2 regions of the Corynebacterium yudongzhengii genome follow, and region 1 is predicted to be linked to the other one. Evidence: predicted binding sites of a transcription regulator. Region 1 holds the regulator's gene; the other holds the start of a gene.

The links. The regulator LexA, encoded in region 1, represses DNA repair genes until DNA is damaged. The targets are predictions, from matches to a motif close to CGAACANNTGTTCG.
Region 2: the regulator LexA is predicted to act here: its motif matches at 1,318-1,331, upstream of C3B44_RS02310 (error-prone DNA polymerase).

Annotation. Positions count from the first base shown of each region.
Region 1 covers NZ_CP026947.1:1,024,029-1,031,562, forward strand. Annotated here, with positions in the region: gene C3B44_RS04725 (PTS fructose transporter subunit IIABC) at 1-1,799, opposite strand, end outside; gene C3B44_RS04730 (1-phosphofructokinase family hexose kinase) at 1,748-2,761, opposite strand; gene ptsP (phosphoenolpyruvate--protein phosphotransferase) at 2,917-4,590, shown strand; gene C3B44_RS04740 (DeoR/GlpR family DNA-binding transcription regulator) at 4,577-5,356, opposite strand; gene lexA (transcriptional repressor LexA) at 5,483-6,178, opposite strand; gene nrdR (transcriptional regulator NrdR) at 6,788-7,246, shown strand.
Region 2 covers NZ_CP026947.1:479,311-486,844, reverse strand. Annotated here, with positions in the region: gene C3B44_RS02310 (error-prone DNA polymerase) at 1-1,314, opposite strand, end outside; gene C3B44_RS02305 (MetQ/NlpA family ABC transporter substrate-binding protein) at 1,474-2,349, shown strand; gene C3B44_RS02300 (methionine ABC transporter ATP-binding protein) at 2,349-3,353, shown strand; gene C3B44_RS02295 (methionine ABC transporter permease) at 3,350-4,030, shown strand; gene C3B44_RS02290 (AMIN-like domain-containing (lipo)protein) at 4,790-5,392, shown strand; gene C3B44_RS02285 (DNA polymerase Y family protein) at 5,400-6,929, opposite strand; gene C3B44_RS02280 (hypothetical protein) at 6,933-7,534, opposite strand, start outside.

The DNA of each region.
Region 1 (7,534 bases):
CCCACCTCGAGGGCCATGGACAGCGCGCCGGTGACTGCGCCCCCGGCCATCATCGACGGGATGACGCGGAAGGGATCGGCCGCGGCGAAAGGAATCGCGCCTTCGGAGATGAACGAGAGGCCCAGCAGCCACGCTGACTTGCCGTTTTCCTGCTCCGCCGGGGTAAACAGGTGCCGGCGCACAAAGGTCGCCAGCGACAGCGCGATCGGCGGCACCATGCCGGCGGCCATCACCGCGGCCATGATCATCATGGAGGCCTCGTCGCCGGTGGACAGGCCGGCGGTGGCGAAGAGGTAGGCGGCCTTGTTGACCGGCCCGCCGAGGTCGAAGCACATCATCAACCCCACGATGATGCCCAGAAGCACCGCGGAGGTGCCCGTCATGGAGTTCAACCAGTCGGTGAGCCCGGTCATAAGTGCCTCGAGCGGGCGGCCCAGCAACAAAAACATGACTAGGCCCACGATCAGGGAGGTCAGCAACGGGATGATGACCACCGGCATGAGCGAGCCCACGATCCGGGGGACGCGCCAGTTGCCGATCCAGTAGGCCACCAACCCGGCGATGATGCCGGTGACCAGGCCACCGATGAACCCGGCGCCGACGAACACGGCCACCGCGCCACCGACGAAGCCCGGCGCGATGCCGGGTCTGCCCGCCAGGGAGAACGCGATATAACCCGAGAGCGCCGGCACGATGAACTGCATGGCCAGCTGGCCGGTCGCGAACAACACCGCGCCGAGATGCAGCGGGAAGTTATCTAGGGAGAACGACGTCGCGGCCTGCTCCCACTCGTCGGCCACCTCGTAGCCGCCGACCAAAAAGCCGAACGCCTGCAGCAGGCCACCGGCGGCGACGAACGGGATCATGTAGGACACACCCGTCATCACGGCCTGCTGGATGCGCTTCGGCCAGCTCTCGTGCTGCGCCCCGCCACCCGATTCCGCCTGCTCGGTGCGGCTTACGGTCACCCGCGGGGCGTCCGGGTTGTCGGCGGCGGCGAGGGCTTCGTCGAGAAGTGCGCCGGGCGCGTTGATGCCGCGATTGACGGGGGCTTGCACCACCGGCTTGCCGACGAAACGCTCCTTGTTCCGCACCGCCACATCCACGGCGAAGATCACGGCGTCGGCGCGCTCGATGACCTCCTTAGCCAGCGGCTCGCCGCCCGAGGAGCCCTGCGGCTCGACGAAGAAGTCGATGTCCTCGCGCTTGTCGGCCTCCTGCGTCAGCGCGTCGGCCGACATGTAGGTGTGCGCGATACCCGTCGCACACGCGGTGACGGCGACGACGGTCTTCTTCTCCGGCGCGCTCACGGCGGGCTGAGCGGCTGTGGCCTTGGTGGCCTTCGTGGCGCCGAGCACCTCGTCGACGGCGGCGACGATAGCACCCGGGGTACTCGCCGCCCGCAGCTTCTCGAGGAAATCCCCCTTGACCAGCGCCCGTGCCAGCTTCGAGAGGATCTTGAGGTGGGCCTTGCCGCCACCTTCCGGGGCAGCGATGAGAAAGACCAGCTCGGCGTCGCCATCGGGGCCGGAGAAATCGACGCCGCGGCTGAGGCGTGCGAACGCCAGTGTGGGCTTATCGACGGCCGCGCTCCGACAATGCGGGATCGCGACTTTCCCCGGCACCCCCGTGCCGGCGGAGGCCTCGCGGGCCTGGGCGGCCGCGGCGAGCGCCTCGGGGTCGTCAGAGCGGCCGGCGTCGGCGACCACCTGGGCGAGCGACGAGATGACCTCGTCGGTTGTGTGCCCTAAATCAGCGTCGAGGACGACGAGGTCCTCGGTGAGAATCTTGTCAGACATATCAGTTCCGTTACTTTCGGAGAAATCAGGTCTACGTCACTCGGTCGGGGAGTCGTGGTGCCGGGCAGTCCGGCCGCGGCGGTGCCGTACGCGACGGCGCGGCGCAGGCGCTCGGGGGGCTGGTCGCCGTCGGCACGCCCCATGAGGTAGCCGGCGAGCGAAGCGTCACCCGCGCCGACCGTCGAGCGCACCGTGGTCGCCGGGGCAGACGCCTGCCAGATACCCGCGGCGGTGGCCAGCACCGCGCCTGCCGCGCCGAGGGTGACCACGACGTCGTCGATACCCCGGGCCACCAGCTCGCGGGCGGCCTGGGCCACGGGGGTGTAGTCGCCGGCGTCCGCGGAGCGCTCCAGCTCGGCGCCGTCGATGCCGAGTAGCTGGCCGAGCTCGTAGCCGTTCGGCTTGATCACCGTGGGCGCGGACTCGGCGAGGTTCTTAGCGAGTACGCGGATCGGCTCATCCGAGGTGTCGATAGCCACCGGCAGCTCGGGGTTTTGCTCACGCAAGGTCTTCAGCAGGTCGACGTAGAAATCCGCAGGCACGCCCGGCGGGAGGGAACCGGCGAGCACCACCATGTCTGCCTTGTCGGCGTGCTGGGTGGTGAGATCCATGAGTGCCTGGAACTCCTGCGTGCTTAAGTGCGCGCCGGGCCCGTTGATCTTGGTGGTGCGCCCGCCGGCCTCCGTGACGGTGAAGTTGGTGCGCACCCGATCGGTGGTGGTGACCACGTCGTGGTGCAGCCCGGTCTCGGCGGTAAGGGTGAGGAAGGGATCGTCGATCGCCGCGGGAAACAGTGCTGTGGTTTTACGCCCGGTGAGGTGGAGGGCGTGGGCGACGTTGATGCCTTTGCCGCCGGCGGTGCGGCTGACGGCCTCGGCGCGGTGGACCTCGCCGGGGACGAGTGTGGTCGACATGTCCAGCGTCACGTCGATGCTGGGGTTGGGGGTCAGTGTGAGAATCACGGGACGCCTCCGTGCGTTATGTAGTGGGTCTCACTTCCCATCATTGTGGTTTTATGTCCGAATGTCAATGCCGGAAATGTCCGAACGGTTTTGATTCTGTTTGCTGGGTAGACTGGGGCAGAGAGAATCTGTGTACCGCGACAGAAAGGCACACCGTGACCAACGACAGCATTCAGGGCACCGGCGTGGTGCCGGGAGTCGCCTACGCACCTGCGGTCTGGGTCCGCCCGCGCCCCGAGCTCCCGGAGGCGGGCGAGCCCATTGCCGAGGATGCCATCGACGCCGAATACGCCCGCTTCGAAAAGGCCGCCGACACCGTGGCCGAGCGCCTCGGAGCCCGGGCACAGGAGGCGGTCGGGGAGGCTGGTGAAGTCCTGAAGGCCACCGTCGGCATGGTGCGCGACCGCGGCTGGCGCAAGGCGGTGAAGAAGAACGTCCGCTCGCTGCAGCGCGCGGAGTTCGCCGTGGTCAACGCGACTGACAAGTTCATCGACATGTTCGAAAAGGCTGGCGGCCTCATGCTCGAGCGCACGACTGACTTGAAGGACGTGCGCGACCGCGTCATCGCTGAGCTCCGTGGGGAAGAAGAACCCGGCCTGCCCAATGCCCACGAGCCCAGCGTGCTCTTTGCCGACGACCTCGCCCCGGCCGACACCGCGGGCTTGGATACCGAGATCTTCACCGCACTGGTTACCGAGCTGGGTGGGCCCACCAGCCACACCGCGATCATCGCCCGGCAACTCGGCGTGCCCTGCGTCGTGGCCACCGGCACCAGCCTGCGCGACATCCCGAGCGGGGAGAAGGTCCTAGTCGACGGCGCCTCCGGCACCATCTCCCGTGACGTCGACGAAGCTAAGGCCCGCGCCGCGGTGGCGGAATCCGCCGAGCGCGAGAAGCTTATCGCGCAGTGGGAGGGTCCGGCCGCCACCCGCGACGGACACCGGATGCAGCTGCTGGCCAACGTCGCGGATCCGAAGGCGGCCCGCGCCTCCGCCAAGAGTCAGGCCGAGGGGGTGGGTCTCTATCGCACCGAGCTGAACTTCCTCTCGGCGGCGAAGGAGCCGGCGGTCGACGAGCAGGCGGAGATCTACCGGCAGGTCTTTGAGGCTTTCGGTGACCGCAAGGTGGTCGTGCGTACGCTTGACGCGGGCTCGGACAAGCCGATCGCCTATGCCACGCTGCAGGAGGAGGAAAACCCGGCGTTGGGTGTGCGCGGTTTGCGCATCGCCCGCAACAACGAGGGCCTGATGACGCGGCAGCTCGACGCGATCGCCCAGGCCGCCGAGAGCCGCCCCGAGGGGGCGCAGACGTGGGTGATGGCGCCGATGGTCGCCACCCGCAAGGAGGCGACCTGGTTCGCCGGGCTCTGCCGCGAGCGAGGCCTGACCGCCGGCGCGATGATCGAGGTTCCCGCCGCCGCGCTGCTGGCGGATACGATCATGCCGGAGCTGGACTTCGTCTCGATCGGGACGAACGATCTGACCCAGTACGCGATGGCCGCGGACCGGCTCTCGCCACAGCTGGCCTACCTCACTGACCCGTGGCAGCCGGCGGTGTTGCGCCTGATTCAGATGACCTGCGAGGCGGGCAAGCGTCACGACGTCCCCGTCGGCGTCTGTGGCGAAGCCGCCGCCGATCCGTGGCTGGCGTGCGTGCTCACGGGCCTGGGGGTCTCGTCGCTGTCGGCGGCGGCGAATGCGCTGCCGGCGGTCGGCGCCCAGCTGGCTGAGTTGGATCTCGACGACTGCCGCGCGATGGCCGAGGCCGCCCTGTCGGCGGCGGGGGCTACGGAGTCCCGCGAGCAGGCGCTGGCGGCTATCGGGCGATAACGACGTCGACCTCGCGGTCACGCAGGGCCGCGACGAAGGACTCTGGCGCCCGGTCGTCGGTGATCACGACGTCGATGTCGTTAGTATCGGCGAAGCTCACCAGAAAGTCGTTGCCGAGCTTCGTCGAGTCGCACAACACCACGACCTTGTGCGCGTTGGTGACCATGGCGGATTTCACGGCGGCCTCCTGGGAGTCCGCGGTGGACAGGCCATGATCCAGCGTGAGGGCGTTGGTGCCGATGAACGCGACGTCAGCGCGCATCAGCGCCAGGGTGCGCAGCGCGGTGGCCCCGACGACGGCCTGGGTGATGGCGCGCACGGTACCCCCGAGCAGTTGCACGTCAGGGGCGTTGTGGGAGGCCAGTTTGAGCGCGGCCGGCAGCGAGTTGGTCACGATTGACCAGCGGGCCCGCTGGGCGCGCTCGGCGATGAGCTCCGCGAACGCGTTGATAGTGGTGCCGGCGTCTAAGAACAGGGCGCCGTCTGCCTCGGGGAGGTACTCGGTGGCCGCGCGGGCGATGGCGAGCTTCGCCGCCTGCGCCGAGCGCGAGCGGGTATCGAGGGAGGACTCAGTGGTCTGGAAAGACTGACTGGCCACCGCTCCGCCGTGGACGCGGTGGACAACTCCCTCGCGGTCGAGCACGGCGAGGTCACGTCGGATGGTCTCCGCCGTGACGTCGAAACGATCGGCGAGGTCAGTGACGTTGACGCGACCTTCGACGGCGGTCAGCGAAGCGATCTGCCGGCGACGTTCCTCTGCGTACATGTCACCCTCTTTCGTTAGGATCTGTGGGACTAGACCCAGTGTGCACGAAATCGGGCAGTGGGGGTGTCCGATTACCCCCGATCAGCCAGGAAACGTGTGGCTTTAGAGGACGTTCTTAGAGCCGGCTTAGAGCCGGCGGAAGACCGACACCACCTTGCCGAGGATCTCGGCCTCGTCGCCCGGGATCGGATCGAACTCGTCATTGTGGGGCAGAAGCCACACGCCCGTGGAGTCGCGGTGGAGCTCCTTAACGGTGGCTTCGCCATCGAGCATCGCGGCGACGAACTCGCCTTCCTCCGCTACCGGCTGGGCGCGAACGACCACCCAGTCACCGTCCATGATGCCGGCGAGCTTCATCGAGTCCCCAATGACCTTGAGCATGTAGAGCTCGCCGTCACCGACGATCTCCTGCGGCATGGGGAAGTAGCTGTCCACTTCTTGCTCGGCCAGGATCGGCGAGCCGGCCGCGATACGGCCAACGACGGGGATGTAGCTCGGCGCGGAGGCCTGCTCACCGTTCGGGGCGGTCGCGGGCTTCGACGCCGGCGCCTCGCGTTCATCGCTTAGGTGCCGGATATCGACGGCGCGTGGCTTGTTGGGGTCGCGCCGCAAAAAGCCTTTCTTCTCGAGCTCGTTGAGCTGGTAGGCCACCGAGGAGGTGGAGGTGAGGCCGGCGGCGTCGCCGATCTCTCGGATGCTGGGGGCGTAGCCGCGCAGCACCACCGCGTCCTGGATGACCTCCAGGATGCGGCGCTGGCGGGGCGAAAGGGTGGACATGTCTGGTTTGCCGCGCTGGGGGCGGCTCTTCTTGGATGCAGCCATTTGGACTCCTCGTCGCTGGGATCGTTACCTACTGTCTATCACGAAACCGCCTTTATGTTCGAGACATTGTGGCCAAGTGTGGACAGATTTTCGAACGCCTGCTATCTTTCGAACGTGTAAACGATAATCGAACATACAATCGCATTGATGAATGTGGTGTCCGCTGGCTTCGATAGTCTGCCGGCGAACCACAACGAAAGGAAAGGCGAGAACCATGAACTCCCAGACCACGGCGTATCGTACCCGTACTGTGTGTCCCTCTCCGGCAGCCTCTGCCTCGGTGTGGGATGCGGACGTTACCGCGGCTGTCCCCAGCCGTGGACGACATGTTCGGACACTGAGTAGGAGACTGGCAAACCCGCAGGTTACCGCCCAGTCGCCTTCGCAGGTCGCAGAGCGGGATCGCTTCGAACAACGGCGCGAAATTGGTCGCGGAATGCTGCTCGGCACCGTTTGTGGATTTGTACTGGTGGTCGGCTCTGTTCTCGGTTTCCAGCAGGGGGAGGCGCCGGTGTCCCAGCAGACGGCCGAGACCTTGATTGCGGTCAGTGGGCACTAAACTCAGGTATCGCACCATGTGAGTGACCGATACCGAGGAGGCTGTTCGCCGTGTACTGCCCTTTCTGCCATAACGAACAGTCCCGGGTCATTGATTCCCGTGTGATCGATGCCGGCACCTCCACTCGCCGGCGCCGGGAATGTAGCAGCTGCCACGGCCGTTTCACCACGATAGAGAAGGCCGTGCTGCTCGTAGTGAAGCGTAATGGCATCACCGAACCCTTTAGCCGCGAAAAGCTGATTATGGGCGTGCGCCGCGCGTGCCAGGGCCGAGATGTGCCCGATGACGCGCTGAAGAAACTCGCCCAGGAGGTTGAGGAGACCGTGCGCGGCCAGGGAAGCTCCCAAGTCGACGCCAACGACATTGGCCTCGCTGTGCTGGAGCCCCTCCTCGAACTCGACGAAGTCGCCTACTTGCGCTTCGCCTCTGTGTACAAGTCTTTCGAAAGCGCGGAAGACTTCGAATCCGAGATCCGCTTGATGCGTCGCCGCAACCGAAGTCAGGTGTAAAGGTTGTGGCGGGTTATCCGTTGGGATTACGCACGTGCGTAATGGGGGATGACTGAAAGGCCGATTGGCCTGGGCCACCTGGGGCACATTTTTACCTTGGCCCCTGATTTTTACGCACGTGCGTAAAGGTGAGAGGAGTTTTCAGGGGTGGCTCTGCGGGTGGATCCGTGCGGGACGCTGGACTATGCCGTGGCATAGTTTGTCCGAGTTTTACGCACGTGCGTAGTTTTGTTTAGGGGCCCAGACGGGGGTGTTCGACGGTCTGTGGATCGCCGGCTCTTGGTTCTT
Region 2 (7,534 bases), 540 kb from region 1:
CCCGTGGGTGGCGTAGACGTACTGGATGACTTCCTCGCGCCGGCCGGATTCAATGTCGATATCAATATCCGGCGGCCCGTCACGCTCCGGGGAGAGGAAACGCTCGAACAGCAGGCCGGCGCCGATAGGTTCGGCGTTGGTGATCCCCAGCGAGAAGCACACCGCGGAGTTCGCCGCCGATCCCCGGCCCTGGCATAGGATGTTCGCGCGAGCGCAGAAATCGACCAGATCGCAGACGATGAGGAAATAGCCGGGGAAGTTGAGCTGCTCGATCACGCTCAGCTCGTGTTCGATCTGGCTGCGGGCTTTATCGCGGACTGCCTCTGGGTGATGGGCGTAGCGATGCTGCGCCCGCCGCCACGTCTCAGCGCGCAAGTAGCTCATCTCCGTGTGCCCTTCCGGAACCGGGAAATCGGGCAGGCGGGGCGCGACGAGGTCGAGGGTGAAGGCGCATTCCTCGGCGAGCGTTAGGGTGTCGTCGATAAGCTTCTCTCGCCCCGGCAGCATCCGCGCGAGCTGGTCGCCGCTGCGGAGCCAGGGTGCGCCCATGGGGTGGGAGAAGCCGTAGTGATCGGCGAGGCTGCGGCGCTGGGACAGCGCGCGTTTGGCGCCGGCCAGCCGGGCGTGGTGGCGGGTGGCGGCGGCCGGGCGGGCCGAGGCGATGGCCCGGAGGTTGTTGTAGTGATCGAGGAGCACGTGATCATCGGCATCACTCGGCTGCATGGTCACCGGGTATTCACGAACCACCTGGTCCACTCCGAAACAGGTGGTCAGGCGGGGAATATCGGCCACCCAGGAGGGGTCAGCGAGCACCACGCAATGGTTTTTGAGTCGCTCGGCCACCTGTTCTAATTCCGGATACGAGACACTACCTTTCTGCCCGCCGGCCATCGCGGCCTCGGCGATGAGGCGAGAAAGCCGCCGGTAGCCTTCCGGGCCGCGGGCGAGCACCGTCAACACCCTGTGATCGAGGCTTAACTCCGCGCCGAACACGGTGGGCATGCTAATTTCCGCAGCCGCCTCCGCGAACTGCACCGCCCCGTAAAAGCCATCCCGATCCACCAAGCCGAGCGCCCGAATCCCCAGCTCATGAGCGCGGTAGACAAGTTCCCGCGGGGAGCTGGCGCCGCCGAGAAAACTGTAGTTGGACACGGCGTGCAGCTCCGCGAAGGGCCGCGAGACACCCGCCGGGCCGTGGGTACGCTCAGGTGTACTGGCAGGTATAGGTGTAGGCCCTGACCGCCCGGCGAGGATGCACTCAAAGCGGGACCAGTTCAGTGGTACTCCCCCGTTAAATCTCACGCCCCACACCATAATCGAACGCTTTTTCGCACGCAAGGGTTGCGCCAACTAGACTAAGCGGTACAACGGGTGCTAGTTTCTGGCAGGAGATTCAGCGCTCCCTTCCCGCGTGCCTCACCGCTTCGGCAGGTGGCGTGTTATAACCACCGACTCCAGAAAGGTGACTCATTCATGAAGTTTCAGAAGATCATCGGCGGCCTGGCTGCCGTTTCCCTGAGCGCCACCACCCTCGTCGCCTGCGGTGCCGACGGCGGCGGAGAGCCCGGCGAAGGCGGCCCGATCCGCATCGGCAGCACCGATACCAACATGCGCGAGTGGGATGTCTTCGCGGATCTTGCCGAGGAAGAGGGCATCGACATCGAGATCGTCGACTTCTCCGACTACAACACCCCGAACGACGCCCTGGCGCAGGACCAGATCGACGTCAACAAGTTCCAGCACCTGCAGTTCCTCTCCGAGTACAACGTCGGCTCGAACGCCGATCTGACCCCGATCTCCGCCACCGAGATCTACCCGCTGGCACTGTTCTGGCAGGGCCATGACTCGCTCGACGGCATCGAGGGCGAAGAGATCGCCATCCCGAACGACTCCACCAACCAGGGCCGCGCCATCAACGTCCTCGTCCAGGCCGGCCTGGTCACCCTGCGCGAAGACGGCCTCATCAACCCGACCCCGGCGGATATCGACGAAGAGGCCTCCGACGTCACCGTCACCCCGGTCGACGCCGCCCAGACCGCCGCCGTCTACCAGGAGGGCAACCCGGCCGTCATCAACAACTCCTTCCTCGAGCGCGCCGGCATCGACCCTAAGGAGGCCATCTTCCAGGATGACCCGTCCAACGAGGAGGCCGAGCCCTACATCAACGTCTGGGTGACCACACCGGATAACGCGGACAACGAGGAGATCCACCGCCTGGCTGAGCTGTGGAAGGACCCGGCCGTCGAGGAGGCCGTGCTCGAGTCCTCCGGCGGCACCGCCGTGCCCGTCGACCGCTCCCAGGAGGAGCTCCAGGAGATCCTCGACCGACTCGAGTCTGAGGCTCAGTAGTGGCCGGCACGCGCATCGAGTTCCGCGGAGTCACGAAGGACTTCGGCGACGTCCGCGCCGTCGACAACGTCACCTTAACCGTCGAGCCCGGCGAAATCTTGGGCGTCATCGGCTACTCGGGCGCTGGCAAGTCCACCCTGGTGCGGCTTATCAACGGCCTGGATTCCGCCACCGGCGGCGAGTTGCTTCTCGACGGCACCGACGTCGTCGGCAAGTCAGAAAAGCAGCTGCGCGCCATCCGCCGGGAGATCGGCATGATCTTCCAGCAGTTCAACCTCTTCGACTCGCGCTCCGCGGCCGGCAACATCGAATACCCGCTGCAGATTTCCGGAGTGAAGAACCGCAAAGAGCGCGTCGAGGAGCTCTTAAAGTTCGTCGGTCTCGCCGAGCGCGGCAAGAGCTACCCCGAGCAGCTCTCCGGTGGCCAGAAGCAGCGCGTGGGCATCGCCCGCGCCTTGGCCCGCGAGCCGCGGCTTTTGCTTGCCGACGAAGCCACCTCCGCCCTCGACCCAGAAACCACCCAAGAGGTGCTAGCGCTTTTGCGCAAGGTCAATGAGGAGCTCGGCATCACGATCGTCGTGATCACCCACGAGATGGAGGTGGTGCGCTCCATCGCCGACAAGGTCGCCGTCATGGAAAACGGCCGCGTCGTCGAATACGGCACCGTCTACGAGGTCTTCTCCCACCCGCAGACCGCGGTGGCGCAACGCTTCGTCGCCACGAGCCTGCGCAACACCCCCGATGCGGTAGAGACCCAGGAGCTGCTCGCCAAGCCGGGGCGCTTCTTCACCGTCAACCTCACCGAGGAATCCGGCTTCTTCGACGCCATCGCCCCCTTGCGTGACGCCGGAGTGAGCATCAACGTCGTCCACGGTGGCATCACCACCCTGCAGGAACAGTCCTTCGGCAAAGTCACCGTCCAGCTCAACGGCGACGACGCCGCCATCGACCGCTTCCACAAGGACATGGCCACCCGCACCGAGATTGAGGAGCTCTCCCGATGACCGACGCAATGATCCTGGCAGCTGACTGGGGCCGGCTCGGCCCGTCGTTCCTGGAGGCGATCGTCGACACCCTCGTCATGGTCACCGTGACCCTGGCGCTCTCCGGCGTGTTCGGACTCATCGTCGGCGTGCTGCTCTACACCACCCGGGACTCCGGCATCCTGCGCAACCGCCCCATCTACTGGATCCTCAACGTGCTGGTGAACTTCATCCGGCCGATCCCGTTCATCATCCTCATCGCGATGGTGGCGCCGATTACGATCCTGGTGGTCGGCACGACGATCGGGCGCAGCGCGGCGATCTTCGTCATGGTCATCGCCGCGACCTTCGCGGTGGCCCGCATCGTCGAGCAGAACCTCGTGGCCATCGACCCCGGCAAGATCGAAGCCGCCCGCTCCATGGGGGCTACCCCGTGGCAGATCATCCGCACGGTGATCATCCCGGAGGCCCTGGGCCCGCTGATTCTGGGCTACACCTTCCTGTTCATCGCCATCGTCGACATGTCCGCCATGGCCGGCTACATCGGCGCCGGCGGCCTCGGCGACTTCGCGATCGTCTACGGCTACCGCGCCTTCGACCTCGAGGCGACCTACGCCGCGGTGCTGGTGATCGTCGTGATCGTCCAGATCGCGCAGTTCATCGGCAACTGGCTCTCCAAGAAGGTCATGCGGCGGTAGGCGCTGCTCTGCGCTTGGGGCCTGGGGCTGCTGGGGCTGCTGGGGCTGGACGTTTGCGTGCCCCATGTTGCGATAGCGCTGGTCGAAAACAGTCACCCCTAAAGGAGTGCTGGTTTCGACCGCGTGGGACTCGTTTAGGGGTCCCTCCTTTCGACCAGCGTGAGCGCGGCATGGCAGGACTGCGCCTAGCCGACCGTGCGAGCTCACTGTTGGGGCTGATGGGGCGGGTGGTGCGATCCGCCGGTGAGGGAGCGCGCTTGCTTCGCCGTAATTCCATGATGCGATAGCGCTGGTCGAAAACAGTCACCCCTAAAGGAGTGCTGGTTTCGACCGCGTGGGACTCGTTTAGGGGCTCCTCCTTTCGACCAGGCGCGCGAGAGCGCTACCGCTGCATAACCGGTAGGGCGCTTGACATTCCGCAGGCCCGCTTTTCTGCGCGGCCCGCGTTGCTGCTGCACAAACCCTTAAAGGAAGATGCTTGAAGGGCGCGTCCTACAAGGTTCTTCCTTCAAGCATTTGTGTTCGAACGACACGAAATTCCATAAAGCCGGCCGCCACCAGACCTGAGTCCCCGCATTCGCACGCCGCGCTATCGCTGCTCGAAATCAGCCCTCAAGGAAACACCGCCTTCGAAACGCGTAAACGCACCATAAGCGCAGCCCGCGCCCCCTCCCAAAAGGTAACAATCACCTCACAAAAGCTTTTGAAGTACTCGTCCAAGTTTCCTCAGGGTGCGTTGGCGTTATACGGTTAGGGGCGATGGATTTCATAGGAGAGGTACGACATCGCCGGATTGCCGCCGCTCTCGTCGGCGCCACGGCGTTATGTCTGCCTTCCTGCGCGGTCGCCGAGGATTCGGCCGGCGCCGGCGTCTCCGAGACCATTGAGGCTGGGGTCTCTTCCTCGTCCGCGGAAGCAGGCATCGACCCCTTCGATAACGCCGACCGGGAGATGAAGACCCTGCGCCCGCCGGAGCCCTCGCAGCTCATGGTCACTGATGTGCGCATCGGCTCGCACGCTGGTTTCGACCGCGTCGTCTTCGACCTCATCGGCGAAGGCGAGCCCGGCTGGTTCATCGACTACACCGACGCCCCCTCCCAGCAGGGCTCGGGCCGGGGTGTGACTTTTACCGGGGATATCGCCCTCAACGTCAACATCGACGGCACCGTCTACCCCTTCGAGCTCGGTGAGGAAGACCCCGAGCTGGGAACGATCCCGGGCTCTGGGAACGTCACTGAGGTCTATAGCCTCGGCACCTTTGAGGGGCGCTCCCAGTTCGTCATCGGGCTGAACACGCCGGTGCCCTATTCGGTGCAGGTGCTCGATAACCCGCAGCGCCTCGTCATCGACCTCGTGCAATAGCCGCGCGCTACGCGTAGGTCGCCTCCACCCGCCAGCGCCCGCGCACCCACATCAGTAGCCACGCTCGCGGCTGCCCGTCCTCACCACGGCCGACGACTTGCAGGCGCGCCAACTGCTCCTCCCCCGCCCACCAGCGCCCGGCCACGGGCCACGGCCCGGCCCACGCCTCGACGAGGTAGCGGTGCTGGCCCCACCCGAGCCCGCAGGGCACCGAGCTCAGCAGTGCTTCGGCGGTGACGTAGATGTCGGAGGCGGTGGCGTCGATAAGCCGGATGCGTGCAGCCGGGTGCTGGGGGCCGCCGCCGAGGCGCGCGGGCAGCGGCGCAAGGATTGCTCCGGGCCATTCGGCTGCCTCGGTGTCTTCGACGGCCTCACCGAAGGGGACGAGCTCGATGCGTTCGGCCACCCCGCGCCCGCCAACGGCCCGCGGCTGCAATACCGCGTCCGTGCCGAGGCTCGACTGGGCCCTTTCAATCGCCCGGTGCGCGATCTCCTTGCCACGGCTTTGCCCCCAGAGTTGTTCTTCGGCAGGCGGTGCGACCTCGAGCGGGCTTAAGGTCAGCTCCCGGATCGCGCCTGCCCCGCCGGCGCTCAGCCAGCCATCGAGCTGCCAACGCACCCGATCGGCGGTCGCAGCCTCGGTGAGCACCTCCCGGGTGCGCCAGATGCGCTTAAGCGTGGTGCCGTCGCTAAGCTCGACGCTCACCCGCAGCCGGTGGCACGCGAGGGCGGCTTGCTCGAGGCGCCGATGCAGGCGCGCGGCGAGGTGGCGGGCGACGAACGCGGCTTCGTCGACACGCGTGATCTCCTCCTCCGGCACGTGCGTCACACTATGGTCCGGGGGTTTCTCGGCGGGGGCGACGCGCTTATCGACGCCCGCCCGCGCCACCTCATGACACCTCGCCCCGGCGGCGCCGAAGCGGGTGGTCACCGCACTCGCCGGCAGCTCGGCGAGCTGGCCTAAGGTGTCGATGCCCAGCTGGGCGAGGCTATCGACGACGGCGTCATCGCAGCCCAAGGCCTCTTCGGCGGCAAGCAGGCCGATGGGCAGCTGAGCGAGGAAATCCTGCGAGGCTCCGGGGCGCACGATGGTGCCGGTGCGCGCGGCGAGAACGGCGGTGGTGATCTCGTCGGCGGCGCCGATGAAGACGTCGATGCCGCGGTAGCCGGCGGCGTCGAGAAGCATCTCGCCGGCGCGCTCGCCGTGGAAGCGTTCGGCGCTGCCGGCGTCGACCGCGATGAGCCCGGGGCGCATCACCTCGATGGAGGCGACGACATCGTCCAGACCGTCGGCGATGGGCACGAACACGCGGGCGTCTCGCTCCGGGTCGTTGTCGATCACGTGCAGCTGCGGGCACAGTGCCTGCGCCTGGCGCACCTTCATGCCCCGCCGGATGCCGAGCGCCCTAGCCCCCTGCGAACACACCCGCACCCGGTGGCGGGCCACGACGGCCAGCGGGCCCACCTTCTCGGTGACGAGGCGGGCGGCTTGGGCGGGCCAGTCGGGGAACCACAGGGCAGCGATCCTGAGCGACATCTTCTACACCGCCCGCAGCCTGGGTCGCTGGCCCACCCCGTACGTGGCATGCTGGCGGTGGGTTTTATCGGCAACGGTGACGTCGATGTCATAGCCCGTGATCCGGCCCGTGCCGCGCCCGATGCCGCGGTAGGCGGAGACGTGTGCGTCGATAGTCAGCGCCGGCGAGGGGGCCTTCCAGCCGACGAGCACGAGTGCCGCCTGCCCCCGGCGCAGCCGGCCGGCGAGCGGGCGCACCCGCACCGGCGAGAGGTTCATCTCCACCGCGGAGTGCAGAATGACCAGATCCAACCCCTCGACGAGGATAGAAGCTATCCCCAGCGGGTCACTGCCCGGATCCGGTATTGTGATCACTTGGTCCAGGTGTTCGACCGCCGCGAACGACAGATCCGCCCACCCGATAACCCCGACGTACCCACCCGCCGCGGTAACCTGACGGATAAGCTCCACGGCCAAGGCCGGGCACTCACTGCACTCGGTGATCCCCCGTCGCGGCAACGGTGCAGGAAGGCCCACCTCCAGGGCATATTCGGCGGGAGATTCCACCGGGGTGGCGGCGCCTTTCGCAGGTTCTCCGGTGACAGCAGCCATGCGGGCGCGCAGCT